4 regions of the Halomonas sp. MES3-P3E genome follow, and region 3 is predicted to be linked to each of the others. Evidence: predicted binding sites of a transcription regulator. Region 3 holds the regulator's gene; each other region holds the start of a gene.

Region 1 (3,783 bases), on a different contig from region 3:
TGGCAATGACTTCGATTGCTTGACCGGTCTGGTTGAGCGTGGTGCCAGCAAAAACCGACACCAGGTCGGGGTAACCAATGGCGGTGGCCAGAGAGGAGTTTTTAATCAGGTTGAGATATTGGCTGGTGAGCGGCGGAATGATGACGCGCAAGGCTTGAGGAATCACCACCAGGCGCAGAACGAGTTTTCGCGGCAAGCTAAGTGCTTGGGCCGCTTCGGTTTGGCCATGGGGAATCGCTTGAATGCCCGAGCGCACAATCTCAGCAATAAACGATGCGGTATAAATGGAAAGCGCCAGCCACAGGGCCAAAAATTCGGGAATGATAGTAATACCACCGCCGAAGTTAAAACCACGCAGTACCGGCATTTCCCAAGTGACCGGAACGCCGGTCGCCACCAGTACCAGCAGTGGTAGGCCAAAAATAATCACCAGCGAGATCCAGAAAACCGGTATGCGTTTGCCGGTCGCTTCGTGGCGGCGCTTATTCCAGATGACCAACGCAATGCTGGCAATGATCGCTACCACAAAAGTAGCAGGGATCAATCCAAAGCCTGATTCAAACAGCGGTTGTGGCAAGTACAACCCGCGCACGTTCAGGAAAATGGCTTCGCCAAACGCCATGCTCTCTCTAGCGCTGGGTAAGGTCCGTAGTACCGCGAAGTACCAGAAGAAAATTTGCAGCAGCAACGGGATATTACGAAAGGTTTCGATATAGGCGTTGGCTAACTTGGCGATCAACCAATTGGGCGATAGCCGTGCAATGCCGACGATAAACCCGATAATTGAGGCGGCAATGACACCCAGCCCTCCGACCAGCAGCGTATTGAGCAAGCCGATCACGAAGGTGCGGCCGTAGGTGCTCTGGGAGGAGTACTCGATTAAGGTTTGACCAATACCAAAGCCGGCTGTGTTGCCCAAAAAGCTAAAGCCTGTGGTGATGCCGCGGGCATTCAGGTTGGCTTGGGTATTGCCGATAATATAGATCAGGAAAGCCGCCACAACGGCGACTAAAATGATTTGAAAAATAAGTGCGCGCTTAGCGCGGTCTCGCCAAAACGGCGGCTTGTGGCCGACGGGGCGAACGTTGGGTCTAACAGACATGGATGGCGTCTCCGCTACACGGAAGGTCAATCAGATGGCCCGCCATGCCCTTTAAACAGATACCTGCAAAGAGAGCGGCGGGCCGGGGTCAAGCGAGACGCTTAGCGAATCGGGGGAGCGTACTGGAAGCCGCCGTCTGTCCACAGAGCGTTAACACCACGCTCGATTTCAAGCGGAGAGCCCATGCCGACGTTACGTTCAAAGCTTTCAGCGTAGTTACCTACTTGGCTAATAATATTGTAAGCCCAGTCAGCTTCAAGGTTCATGCCTTCACCGTAGTTGCCGTCTTGGCCCAGCAAACGAGCGATGTTGGGATCTTCAGAGTTAAGCATCTCTTCAGCGTTTTCACTGGTGACGCCGTACTCTTCAGCATTGATCATCGCAAACAGTGACCATTTCACGATGTTGAACCAAAGATCGTCACCCTGACGAACCACAGGACCTAGCGGCTCTTTGGAGATGACGTCAGACAGGATCATCGAGGCAGAAGGATCGTCTAGCTGGATACGCAGCGCTGCAAGCTGAGAAGTATCAGAGGTCAGAACGTCACAGCGGCCGGCTTGATAGCCACCCACGGTTTGCTCAGAGGTATCAAATACGATCGGGTTGAATTCCATGTCGTTAGCACGGAAGTAGTCCGCCAGGTTCAGCTCGGTGGTGGTACCCGACTGGATGCAGATAGAGGCGCCGTTTAGCTCATCGGCACTGGTAATACCCAGATCGCGTGAAACCATGAAGCCCTGGCCATCATAGAAAGTAACGCCGGTGAAGTTTAGGCCCAGAGTCGTGTCGCGCGTGGTGGTCCAGGTGGTGTTACGTGACAGTACATCGACTTCACCAGACTGCAGGGCGGTGAAGCGCTCAACGGCATTTAGAGAAATGTAGTTAACGGCTTCTGAATCGCCGAGAACCGCTGCGGCGACTGCACGGCATACATCAACGTCCAGACCTTGCCAATTACCGTCGTCATCCGGTGCTGAGAAGCCCGGCAAACCATCGCTCACACCACACTGAACGGCGCCACGCTCAATAGTATCTTCTAAGGTGTCGGCTTGAGCAGTCGCCATTCCCGCTAGGCTCAGTGAACCAGCGGACGCCAGAAGCGCCAGGTGTTTTTTATTGAACATTTAGTTTCCCTCGAAGTGATTAACAACCGTCATTAAAATAGTTATGCATGCCGTAGCATGTAACTAAACCTAGCAAGGAAGATGCCAACAAGGGTACAGGCGTGAATTCAGCGCTTTTCAACGCTACTCAATGAATTCGAGACGAACGTCTAGGTGCAAAAAAATGTTACCACCCACCTCGCTTTGCACCTTTGTAGGGCAAGCTGAGGTGAGTGGTGACAGAAAGATACGCGGTGGGCGGACGTTTATTCGGTCGCGAATGCCTTGCGCATAAACGGAGGAAGGGCGAGCGCGCCGCGATGGGCATCAATGCTGTAGTACTCAAGCGGCAGCTCGTGGCTGGCGGCTGCCTGCTCGCGGAACGCATTCACATCAATGGCTTTACCCGCCAATGTCACACTCCACCAGCCTGATGGGTACACCGGCTGCGGGAAGGGCAGGGTGGCGACGCTGTCAAAACCCGCTTCCAGCATATCGTGGCGTAGCTCACGAATGATTGAACCCGTGTGGTAAAGCGGTGACTCGCTCTGCTGTACCATCACGCCGCCGCTTTTCAAAATACGGTGGCAGCGCTTGAGAAAGTCGGTTTTAAACAGCCCTTCCGCAGGGCCGACCGGGTCGGTTGAATCGATAATCAATACATCAATGCTCTCATCAGGTGCATCGTCTACCCACTTCACGCCATCAGCGAACAACAGCTCAGCGCGCGGATCATTATTCGATTCTACCAATGAGGGGAAGAAGCGCTCAGAAGCTTTCGTCACTTCTTCATCGATATCAATCTGGGTGACTTTCTCAACGCCTGGATGACGAAGTACCTCTTTTAAAGTGCCACAGTCGCCACCGCCGATAATCACCACCCGTTTAGGGTCTTGATGGGTAAACAGGGCCGGATGCGCAATCATCTCGTGATAGAGGAAGTTATCGCGATCAGTCAGCATCACACAGCCGTCCAGCACCATGAGGTTGCCGTAAGTCTCTGTGGCGTAGACCTCCAGGTGCTGGTATTGGCTCTGCACATCCAGCAGCTTTTCAGAGATTTTCAGCGAGAAGGCGCTGCCATGGCTATCAAAGACTTCGGTAAACCACTGGTCGTCGCGTAATTCGCTCATCAATTGGCTCCTGAATGCGGGGTGTGTGATTGGGTGGGGATATCCCGATGGTATTGTGGGCTGAGCTCATGCAGCGCCTCCATGAAGGCGGTGACGTTATCCGGGTTAGTAAACTGGCTAATACCGTGGCCCAGGTTAAACACATGGCCAGGGCCGTGGCCGTAGCTTTCCAGCACACGGGCCACTTCAGCGCGGATAGCCGAGGGGCGGGCAAACAGTACGTTGGGATCCAGGTTGCCCTGCAGTGCGACCTTATGGCCAACGCGGGCGCGGGCATCGGAAAGCTCGGTAGACCAGTCGATGCCCAGGGCATCGGCACCGGCGCAAGCGATATGCTCAAGCCACTGGCCGCCGTTTTTGGTGAACAGAATCACCGGCACGCGACGACCGTCGTGTTCGCGAATCAATCCTGAAACGATCTGCTCCATATAGCGCAGCGAAA
Region 2 (3,783 bases), on a different contig from region 3:
GGCGAGCTTACTCATCTTCATCTCCTTGGGCATTATGGCCCTGAGCGGAAGTGGCCAGTGGCTGGCAGCAGTGGGCGGGCATATCGTTAATGGCTAAGCTCAACAGTTCAGGGCGCGCATAGTGGCCCACCGAATCCATCATTCGCTTACGCTTGGTAATCAGGGCGAAATCCAGGTCGGCAATAACGATGCCTTCTCCTTTGCTCAGCGGCTCGGCCAAGTGCTTACCTTCTGGCGAGATAATGGCGGTGTTACAGCCATCACGCAGAGCACGTTGTAGCGTGGTGTCGGGGGTAATGGATTCGATTTGGGAGTCGGTTAGCCAGCCGGTGGCGTTAACCACGAAACAGCCCGCTTCAAGGGCGTGATGACGGATGGTTACCTCAATTTGATCCGCAAAGACTGGGCCGACCAGCGAGCCAGGAAACTGGCTGCAGTGGATCTGCTCGTGCTGGGTCATCAGGGCATAACGTGCCAACGGATTGTAGTGCTCCCAGCAGGCCAGGGCGCCAACACGGCCCACGGCGCTATCCACTACCTTCAAGCCCGAGGCATCGCCCTGGCCCCAAATCATGCGTTCGTGGTAGGTCGGCGTGAGCTTTCGGCGTTTCAGCAACAGACGCCCGTCGCTATCAAAGATCAGTTGAGTATTGTAGAGGGTGCCATGATCACGCTCATTAACGCCAAGCACGACGACGATGCTCAGGGTGCGAGCGCGCTCAGCGACAGCATCAGTGATCGGGCCTGGTACCACCACGGCCTGTTCATACAGCCGTAAGTGCTCGGCGCCACAGGCCACGGCGGGGTAGACAAATGAAAAGTACGGATAGTAGGGAACGAAGGTTTCGGGGAACACGATCAGCTCAGCCCCCTTGCTGGCCGCTTCGTCGATTGCATCCAGTACCTTGACCAGCGTGCCGCCAACACTCTCAAGATCGGGAGAAAGCTGAGCGGCAGCGGCCCGCACTATGGTCGTTCCTGTCATGTTTGCTTGTGCCATGACCGCTGCTCCCCTTAGACCGTCCAGGTATCGATGATCAGTGCATCGTCGCGCACGTGAAGCAGCTTGAGGTCAAGCACATCCAGTGGATTGATCGCGCGGATGCCCTCAATGAGTGACGGTTCGCCATGACCATAGAGTGCTTGAAGAGCAAAGCGGCAGGAGTAGACCTTGCCTCCCTCGGCCATAAACTTGGTCAACTGATTGTTGAAATTCATGTGACCGGGAAACGCTTCATCGCCCAGGGTCGGGAAGCCACGCTGGACACCCAAAGTGACGCCAGGGCCATACAGTAAGATGGAGGTTTCAAAGCCTTTACGCAGCAAACGCGTTGCCTGCAGCATATTCACGAAGCCGATCGACCCCTCAAAGGCAACCGTATGAAAAGTTACCAGGGCTTTTTCGCCTGGTTTCGCTTTTACGTCTTCAAAAACCTTCTCTTCGTAGTCGACCAGAAAATCGCCTTTCTTGTTGAGTGGTTGCGTCACTGTAGGCATGTCTAAGCTCCGTTTATTGCGAGTGGGAGAGTCGTTAACCGCCGTGCTTACACAAGCGGTACGATCAATACGGAGCAATCGACGTGCCAATTGATATGATTATTGATCCAATCAATTGTCGATCATGTAGGTCGCTCTAAGCCTAAAAATTGACCAAATTTTTAGGATAAAAAAATAATAAAAGGCTAATGTTTCAAAAAAACTGTGTTTTTCACCTTATTTGTGCACTAAAAGTATGTTTTGCACCATTAAGTACATATGCAATCAATTTTTTATTTGTGCAATCTTTAGTCCATCAGTGATAAGTTTTGGGCGATAAGAAGGGTAGGTAACAATGTTTATTTAACGACGGGGAAGATATGCATACATCTGAGCTGGAACGCTGGCGAAAACGTTTAGACAAGGAGGTCAGCCAGCCAGCTTATCGTCTGGTCGCTGAATTGATTGCTGAAGATATCGGTAGTGGTCGGCTGCAGCCCCGCGAGCGACTGCCCCCGCTGAGAGAACTGGCGGGGGCTTTGAGTATCAATTACACGACGGCGGCGCGTGCCTATAACGAAGCTAAGCTGCGAGGCTTGATTGACTCGCATCCGGGCTCGGGCACTTTTATTAAAGGTAAGGCAGTGTCAGTGAAGCCGAGCAGTGGTTATGAGATGACCATGAACCTAATGATTGAGCCCGCGATACCGACGTTGATTGAACGAGTACGCGATAGCGCTATCTCGGTGTTGGCCCAGCGTGATCTTTACTCACTGCTGCGTTATCAAACCTTTGGTGGCAGCCATCATGACCGTGTGGCTGCGCTCCAATGGCTGGATCGGCGGCTGGACAACACGACACTGGAACAGGTCTTGATATGCCCCGGTATTCACAGCGGCCTGGTTGGGCTACTGATGCAGTTGGTAGCCCCAGGTCAGCTAATTTGTGTCGAAAGCCTGGTCTACCCTGGCCTAAAGGCTATTGCGGCCCAGCTCGGGCTGACCCTGCATTCATTGGAGCGTGACTCCGATGGCCCTCTTGTTCGCTCCTTCGAGGATATCTGTAAGCAGGGTCAAGTGGCCGTTTTGTACATTAATCCCACCATCCAAAACCCCACGACGACGACTATTCCCTTGGGGCGTCGTGAAGCTTTGGCCGATGTTGCCTTGCGCTATAGCATCCCGATTATTGAAGATGATGCTTACACCATGCTCAGCGAAGAGAAGATCGTCCCTATTGCTAACTTGGCCCCTGAGCTCACTTACTATCTGACGGGGACTGCCAAGTGTTTTGGCCCCGGTTTGCGATCAGGATTTCTACACGCCCCCACCAAGCGACAGGCGCAGAGAACCGCTGGGGCGCTTCGAGCCACCTCGGTGATGTCCAGCCCGCTGATTGACGCCCTGGTCACTGAGTGGATAACCGATGGGACGGCAGATGCCATGCTTAAAGCGATCCGTATCGAGGCCATTGCCCGCCTTGAAATAGCCGAGAAGATTCTGGGACGTCAGCGCATCGTGTCTGCCAAAGGTGCTTTCCACCTATGGCTCAAGCTGCCCAAGCACTCTGGCTGGAACCCTTCAGAGCTGGCGGTGCAATTACGTTCACATGGCGTTAGTGCGGTTGCCAGCGCTGCTTTTAGTACCGACAACCATCCCCCTGAAGCTCTGCGCTTGTGCTTCGGTGGTCAACTGACAAGAGAGGACTGGGAGGAAAGGCTGCATTATGTGGCGGATATCATCGACCAGCCTGCCTATCTGTCATCTCTGACGATGTAACCTTGGTCAACTGTCCTCGTGACGGTTTGGTATTGATTAGCCAGACGAATAGTAAAAGCAGTTTAACGCCCATTATCTTCGGCGATAAGTGGCTAGGGGTTCTTATCTCCTTATTTTAATGCACACTGTGGAGCACTACCACGGTTGCGATCCGTCGTCTGATCCGGCTTTTTTGAGGCTTTCTGAGCCTGTACTTGTCAGCTGTGCATAGGCATAGTCCTTAAGTTAGTTTGAACGCTAACAAAGCTATTTATCGCCTAGCTGGTTCGGTTTTGTTTAGGAGGTGCCCGTTAATATGTTGATATATATTGTCTTTTTGATGATCTTTGTGGGCGTGACCGCAGCTCTGTATCAGGTGTATGAAATTCATTACAACATCAACGTCGGCAACGATAAAAAGTTGTCGAAGGCTGATAAAAGCCACTTACAAGCGCTTTCTGACCAAGCCAAAACCGCCACGCAAACCCATGCCCGGCCAGACTTTGATCAAGCGGCAGCCAATGCCTTGAGCCCTAATCTCGATCGGGAT
Region 3 (3,783 bases):
ATTTTTCGTAAATTATCGGTTGCCGATAATATTATGGCGATACTCGAAACACGCAAAGAACTCAGCCGTAGCGACCGCGAGCAGCGCCTGGAAGCGCTACTTGAAGATTTTCACATTACCCATATTCGCGACAACCTGGGCATGAGCCTTTCAGGCGGTGAACGCAGGCGTGTGGAGATTGCTCGCTCACTGGCGACAGAACCCGCATTCATTCTGCTGGACGAGCCCTTTGCTGGCGTAGACCCCATTTCGGTGGGCGAGATCAAAACCATTATTCGGGCATTAAAGCAGCGCCACATCGGCGTACTGATCACCGACCACAACGTTCGCGAAACCCTGGATATTTGTGATATCGCCTACATCGTGGGCGATGGTCAAATCATCGCCAGCGGCTCTCCAGCCTCGATACTCACTAACCAGAAAGTGAGGGAGGTTTATCTAGGCGCTGATTTCCGCCTCTAGCTTATTTTTCACTTCTAATTAGCGCTCTACAACAACTTTACTACCAATGGCATGCTTATTGCACTTGCACCGGAGACCTACTCACACTAGGGTGGAGCATTCTGATTAACGAGTGGTTCTCAGATGGTCATGAAAGCTTCTCTTCAACTGCGCATGGGCACACAGCTGACCATGACACCTCAGCTGCAGCAGGCCATTGCTCTGTTACAGCTATCAACGCTGGACTTACGTCAAGAAATTCAGCAGGCCCTAGATGCCAACCCCATGCTGGAACAAGAGGATGAATTTGGCGAACAGGCTGCCAGCGAGCCCAAAGAGGAAGAGTGGTCAGAGAGCATTCCCACCGAGCTCTCGGTAGATAGTGATTGGTCTGACACCTACCAAGATATAGGCAGTCACGGTGGCTCCAGCAGCGAAGGACCTGATTTTGAGCGCCAAGCGGCTGGCCAGAGTCTTCATGGGCACTTGCTGTGGCAGCTCGCCATGACTGATTTTGGCGCGCGAGAGCAACTTGTCGCAGAAAGTCTTATCGACGCGCTAGATGCTAATGGCTATTTAACTCAGCCGCTCAACGATATCCGTGAAGGGCTTCGCGCCCAAGGTGTCGATGGGCTTAGCCAGCGCGAAGTAGAAACTATTCTGCTTAAGCTTCAGCAATTTGAGCCAACAGGGATATTCGCCCGCGACCTGCGTGAGTGCCTGATGCTGCAGCTGGCCATTCTTCCCGAAGATACGCCGTTGCTGGTTCCTGCCCGCCGCTTAGTACGGCAGTTTCTGGAAGCACTAGGCAAAGATGACATGCGCTTACTTAAACGCCGTCTGGGACTCGATGATAACCAGCTGGCTGATGTCATTCTCCTCATTCGTAGCCTTGATCCACGCCCAGGCAGCGCCTATGGCGATACCGATGATAGTTATGTAACGCCCGACCTGGTCGTACGCCATGACCACGAAGGCTGGCACTTAGAGCTCAATCCTGAGGCATTGCCAAGGCTTCGCATTCAGCCCGACTACGCAAGCTTAATAAAGCGTGCGGATAAAAGTCAGGACAATCAGTTTTTAAAAGAACACCTGCAGGAAGCACGCTGGCTGATCAAGAGCCTCTCTAGCCGCAACGATACGCTACTGCGCGTTGGCCGCGAGATTATCACCCGGCAAATTGGCTTTTTAGAACACGGCGAAGAAGCCATGAAGCCGCTCATATTGGCCGATATCGCCGAGGCCGTGGAAATGCACGAATCGACTATTTCCCGGGTAACCACTCAGAAATTTATTCATACGCCTCGCGGCGTATTTGAACTCAAATACTTTTTCTCAAGCCAAGTCAGCGGCCAGGATGGTGACAGCCATTCAAGCACCGCTATCCGCGCTCGGCTGAAGAAATTGGTTCAAGAGGAGCCGCCAGGCAAGCCGCTTTCTGATAGCCGCTTAGTCACGCTATTAGGGGAGGGGGGAATTCAAGTAGCGCGTCGAACGGTGGCTAAATACCGTGAAGCCATGGGCATTCCCTCCTCTAGCGAGCGACGTCGTTTGCGCTAGCACAAATCAACGTTTTAGGGAAACTCTCGACAAGGGCTTTGCAACGCGGCAAAAAGGGTTACAATCGAAGTACAGTCCGATGGATAAGGAGTACGTCAATGCAAGTTAATATCACTGGTCATCACGTAGAACTGACTGACGCCTTGCGTGACTATGTCAACGAAAAGCTTGAACGTGTAGAGCGCCATTACGACAACATAACCACGGTGCAAGTCACCTTATCTGTGGAGAAAGAGCGCCAGCAGGCCGCCTGTACGCTGCACGCAGCAGGTGCTGATTTACATGCGGAAGCCCTAGACAGTGATATGTACGCCGCTATTGACGCATTAGCGGACAAAATTGATCGGCAACTCGTTAAACATAAGGAAAAAGCACAAGCTCGCGCCCAAGGCGCAGGCGTGCGTTAATTCAATGACGTTGGAAACCATACTCCCCCCGGAACGAGTTCTCTTTGACGTCCCCGGGGGCAGCAAAAAAAGGGTGCTGGAATTTTTCAGCACCTTTATCGCACAAAATACGCCCAGCCTGGACAGCCAAGAAGTGTTTAGCCGGTTAATCGGTCGAGAACGCTTAGGCAGCACCGGTATCGGCAATGGCGTGGCTATCCCACACGCACGCAGCCCGCACTGTTCGGCGCCTATCGCTGGTTTTTTAAAACTGTCAGAAGCGATTGATTTCGACGCCATTGATGGCGACCCAGTTGATCTGGTGTTTGTCCTACTTGTACCCGAAGAGGCAGACGACACGCACCTATCCCTACTCGGCCAGGTAGCGACCATCATGAATGATGCGGATACTCGCCACCAGCTGCGCAAGGCAGGCAGTCAGCGCGAGCTGCTTGAGCTTATTACCGCCAAAATGCGTGAGCATTCAACGTCCTAAGTCGTTAACGCCAATTTAAGTTGTGAAAGCCAACTAATGGTATTTTACACGCTAAGTTGATGCTTCGCCCACCACCCCCAATGCAGCTTGATCTAAGCAAAGCGAGACTCTATGCAACTGGTGATCATTAGCGGCCGCTCCGGGTCAGGTAAATCTATCGCCTTACAAGCGCTTGAAGATCTTGGCTACTATGCGATTGATAACCTCCCTGCCATGTTGCTGGGGTCGTTGGTGGACGAATTACGCGACCAGGGCGACCGCGCCCATTTGGCGGTCAGTATTGATGCCCGTAACTTGCCTGGCGCCCTGGCACGACTGCCCTCTTTATTAGAGGATTTGCGGCAACGTAAAATTGATTTTCAAGTGATCTATCTGACCACTGATGCGCGCATCCTACTTGAGCGTTACTCCGCAACACGGCGGCGGCACCCGCTGACGCGCGATAGCGAAATGACGCTTGAAGAGGCTATCAATAAAGAAGAAGAAACGCTGCTCGACATTCGTGATCTAGCCGATTTATTGATCGATACCTCGAGGCTATCAGTTCACGATTTGCGTCGTCGCATTACCGACCAAGTCGCCCATCAGCGGCGCGACAAGCTCACGCTGACGCTTGAGTCGTTTGGTTATAAGCGCGGTGTACCGTTGGATGCTGATTTGGTTTTCGACGTGCGCTGCCTGCCAAACCCATATTGGGACCCAACGCTACGCCAATTCACAGGCCGCGATGCGAACATAGTGGCCTTCTTAAGCGGTTATCCCATCGTAGACGCCATGACTAACGATATTCAGGCTTGGCTTGAGCGCTGGCTGCCCGCTTACCAAGATAGCCAGCGTAGCTACATGACTATCGCGATTGGCTGTACCGGTGGGCAACACCGCTCGGTCTATATGGTCGAA
Region 4 (3,783 bases), on a different contig from region 3:
TGGCCACCAACCAGCGCACCGCATAAGGCGGAAGGGCACCTTCAGCCACCCAGGGATTAGCAGGGTCAAGCGCTTGCCATGCGTGTTGATCCAGCGCTTGGTTTACCGCCTCACCCACGTTCTCTAAAGGAAGCGGCAGATCAGTGACGTTATACAGCGCTAGCAAGCGACGCCCGTCATGCAGTGGGCCGCGTTCCACCGCCAGCAATTCGGGTGGCGATTCCAACACCCGCTGGGCAGCCGTCGGGTGGAAGCAGGGCTCTTGACGGCGCTGATCCAGTAGCCGGTTTAAGGCGTTAAAAACATCGTGGGTAGGCGTTGAAGGGCTATCCAGTAGCAGGTCCAGCTCGCTACGCTGCCAGCGCCGCCGATTGATCGAGCGCAAGCGACCACTGCGCTCAACGCCTTCTACATCGTTGAGTGTGCCGGTCAGCGTATGAATATAGAGCGCTGGAATTCCCTGAAGGCTAAGCATGATTGCTTGGCTGCACAGGAAGCGGGCTATTTGCCATGGATCCGGGCCACGGCGGGTGCCACGCATGGCTTCAAACCAGGTGATGTTGATCTCGTAGGGCGTGTCGCTGCCGTCTGGGTTGCTGCGCATGCTGACAAAGCCGCCAAATTTGTGCATTAGTTCCAGCAGTGCATCGCGCTCGTGATCAGGCAGTAATCCTTCCAGCGGGCGCACCCCAATGCCGTCGTGGCTGGCAGTAAAGTTCAGGTAAGTGCAGTGGTCGGGTAGCACAGGCAAACTAGCCAGCCAGGTTTGCATAGTGCTGGCTTCGCCACGGGTTAGGGTATGTAACAGCAGGGGCGGTAGGGCAAATTGATACACCATATGCGCTTCATCAGGCGGGCCTTGGGGGATTCGCTCAAGCCCGAAATAGCTGATGTTCTCTTGGTGCGGCACATTGGTTTCGGTAATCAGCAGAGTGCCGGGGGCGACATGATCAACAATCGCGCGAAGCAAACGCACCACGGTGTGGGTTTCCGGCAGGTGAATAGAGGAGGTGCCCAACCGCTTCCATAAGAAAGCCACTGCATCTAAGCGCACAATTCGCGTACCCTGCTCCAGGTAGAAAAGCAGAATGCCTACAAATTCTAGCAGTACATCCGGGTTTTCAAAGTTTAGGTCGAGCTGGTCTTCGGAGAACGTTGCCCATAGGTAACGAGTGCCGCGCCGGGTTGAAATAGGAACCAGCAACGGGTTGCTGCGGGGGCGAACTACCTGGGAGACATCGGTGTCAGGATCTACTTCGATAAAGTAGTCGCGGCCTGGCAGGCTGCCGCTCAGGTAATCCACAAACCAGAGCGACTCTCTGGAAACATGATTGAGCACCAAATCGGCCATAAGATCGTAATGACCGGCGAGCTCGCGGATATGCGACCAGTCGCCAAGCTCACTATTCACTTCCCGGTAATGGATCACCGAGAAGCCGTCGTCGCTACTCCACGGGAAGAAGGGCAGCACGTGTACACCACTTATGCGATCACCCAGCCGTGCTTGAAGAAATTCGCTAAGCACAGCCAGTGGTGGCACCCCCTCTTCTATAATGGAGTCACCATAGCTAATCACCCACTGATCTTTTTCGCTCCATGAAGGTGCGTTTTTGGAAGGAGCATCACCGGGGGCGGACGAAAAAGGGGCAAGCGACAAAAAATGCTCAATGTGTTGATTTAAGCGGCGCTGCACTTCGCCAGCACGCGGCCCGTATAGGTGGCTGAGGTAGCCGTGCACAGTCTGCTCAAAGGGGGACATGGTTGGCTCCTGATAAACAATCTGCCACAAACGCTGCAGCTTGTGTGCCAAATCGTTACAATGCGTGGTTGATAGCGCGTTTAAACGCTCACATCCATTAGTTTAAGACGTTGATGCTGGTTTAAACGCCATTAATAGCATATTCATTGCCAGGTTATAACACGCTAACTCGTGCGGCATGCCAACACGAGCTGACAACAGGTTGACCGCTATGCATTGCCCTTTTTGTGGTGCAAACGATACTCGAGTGACCGATTCGCGATTGGTAGCCGATGGCGATCAAGTGCGCCGTCGTCGCCAGTGTGCGAGCTGTCAGGAGCGCTTTACCACTTACGAAACCGCTGAACTAGTGATGCCTCGCGTGGTGAAGTCAGACGGTTCACGGGAAAGTTTTAATGAAGCTAAGCTCCGGGCGGGCATGCTGCGTGCGCTTGAAAAACGCCCGGTCAGCGCGGAAGCCATTGAAGCGGCGGTAGAGCGCATACGCCAAACCCTTCGTGCGCGAGGGGATCGTGAGATCAATGCCCGAGATATTGGTGAGTCGGTGATGCAGGCGCTTAAAACCCTCGATCATGTGGCTTACATCCGCTTTGCCTCGGTGTACCGCAAGTTTCAGGATTTGGACGAATTTCGCGCTGAGATTGATCGGCTTTCTCAAGAGCCTTCAAAATGAGTGCTGCATTTAGCCAAGCGGATCACCGGTATATGGCTCGCGCCCTGCAGCTGGCTCGCAAAGGCCTTTACACTACCGACCCTAACCCGCGGGTAGGCTGCGTCATTGTCCGCGATGAGCAGATCGTCGGAGAGGGCTTTCACTTGCGTGCTGGCGAACCCCATGCGGAAGTTCACGCTTTGAACGCCGCGGGTGAGCTGGCCCAGGGGGCGACCGCTTATGTCACTCTGGAGCCATGCTCCCACACCGGGCGCACCGGGCCCTGCGCGGTAGCATTGAAGGCAGCTAGCGTGGCGCGAGTCGTGATCGCGATGGTGGACCCTAACCCCCAGGTCAGCGGTCGCGGTATTCAATTGCTGGAAGAGGCGGGTATTGAGGTGGCGGTCGGGTTGCTTGAGAGCGACGCTCGTGCACTGAATCCTGGTTTTATCGCCCGGATGTCGACTCATAAGCCCTTTGTACGGTTGAAAATGGCGATGAGTCTGGACGGCCGTACCGCCATGGGGTCAGGCGAGTCCCAGTGGATTACCGGGCCCGAGGCGCGTACTCAGGTACAGCGGTTGAGGGCGCGCTCCAGTGCCATCTTAAGCGGCGTAGAATCGATTATCATGGACGATTCGCGGCTTACCCTTCGTGCTGAGCAGCTTCAGCTTGCCAATGCCGATGAGGTGGTACAGCGCCAACCGCTACGAGTGATAGTAGATACCCATTTACGCTTGCCCTTGGCGGCCGCCTGTTTAAGCGAACCGGGGCGCACCTTGGTAATTACCACGCCTGATCACATGGCTGAAAAGCGCGAACGAGTAACCAAAGCAGGTGCCGAGGTGCATGTATTACCTGCCGGTAGTGATGGACGCATTGATTTAGCCTTGATGCTGAATTGGTTAGCCGAGAGCGAACAGGTTAATGAGCTGCTGGTAGAAACTGGTGCGACCTTAGCGGGCGCCATGCTGGATGCAGAACTGGTCGATGAGCTGCAGCTGTTTGTCGCCCCCACGCTGTTAGGTGGCGAGGCACGACCGCTGTTTGCGCTGCCAGGGCTCTCGCGCATGGCGGATCAGCGGCGTTTAACGATTCATGATATGCGGGCGGTGGGGCGCGATTGGCGCATTATCGCCTCCCCTCAGGCGACTAGCGCAACTGGTGATACCAAGGTACCCTGACGCGCAAAATCGCAGCTTACGCGACAACCTTTCGCGACAACTTTTTGGAGATTCCATGGTGCACTCCTCCTCTAGAGGCTTAGCCCCTATCGCCGAGCTGGTGGACGATATCCGCCAGGGCAAAATGGTGATTCTCATGGACGATGAGGATCGCGAAAACGAAGGTGATATCATCATGGCCGCCGAAA

The links. Region 3 encodes sigma-54, which starts transcription at its own class of promoters, with help from an activator protein. Its sites were predicted from a motif close to TGGCACNNNNNTTGCTNT; they were not measured.
Region 1: a site for sigma-54 is predicted at 2,299-2,316, ahead of CXF87_RS12865 (amino acid ABC transporter substrate-binding protein). Genes of this name have one in related genera too.
Region 2: a site for sigma-54 is predicted at 1,569-1,586, ahead of CXF87_RS09285 (MSMEG_0572/Sll0783 family nitrogen starvation response protein). Genes of this name have one in related genera too.
Region 4: a site for sigma-54 is predicted at 1,792-1,809, ahead of CXF87_RS01090 (sugar phosphorylase). Genes of this name have one in related genera too.

What each region holds. Positions count from the first base shown of each region.
Region 1 is NZ_PJBT01000182.1:56,113-59,895, reverse strand. It holds gene CXF87_RS12870 (amino acid ABC transporter permease) at 1-1,102, opposite strand, end outside; gene CXF87_RS12865 (amino acid ABC transporter substrate-binding protein) at 1,204-2,229, opposite strand; gene speE (polyamine aminopropyltransferase) at 2,475-3,341, opposite strand; gene hemE (uroporphyrinogen decarboxylase) at 3,341-3,783, opposite strand, start outside.
Region 2 is NZ_PJBT01000029.1:5,793-9,575, forward strand. It holds gene CXF87_RS09275 (MSMEG_0568 family radical SAM protein) at 1-15, opposite strand, end outside; gene CXF87_RS09280 (Nit6803 family nitrilase) at 8-1,000, opposite strand; gene CXF87_RS09285 (MSMEG_0572/Sll0783 family nitrogen starvation response protein) at 1,015-1,497, opposite strand; gene CXF87_RS09290 (aminotransferase-like domain-containing protein) at 1,857-3,254, shown strand; gene CXF87_RS09295 (hypothetical protein) at 3,550-3,783, shown strand, end outside.
Region 3 is NZ_PJBT01000021.1:152,678-156,460, forward strand. It holds gene lptB (LPS export ABC transporter ATP-binding protein) at 1-462, shown strand, start outside; gene CXF87_RS07925 (RNA polymerase factor sigma-54) at 586-2,001, shown strand; gene hpf (ribosome hibernation-promoting factor, HPF/YfiA family) at 2,100-2,408, shown strand; gene CXF87_RS07935 (PTS sugar transporter subunit IIA) at 2,413-2,883, shown strand; gene rapZ (RNase adapter RapZ) at 2,995-3,783, shown strand, end outside.
Region 4 is NZ_PJBT01000003.1:7,891-11,673, reverse strand. It holds gene CXF87_RS01090 (sugar phosphorylase) at 1-1,759, opposite strand, end outside; gene nrdR (transcriptional regulator NrdR) at 1,971-2,432, shown strand; gene ribD (bifunctional diaminohydroxyphosphoribosylaminopyrimidine deaminase/5-amino-6-(5-phosphoribosylamino)uracil reductase RibD) at 2,429-3,595, shown strand; gene ribBA (bifunctional 3,4-dihydroxy-2-butanone-4-phosphate synthase/GTP cyclohydrolase II) at 3,651-3,783, shown strand, end outside.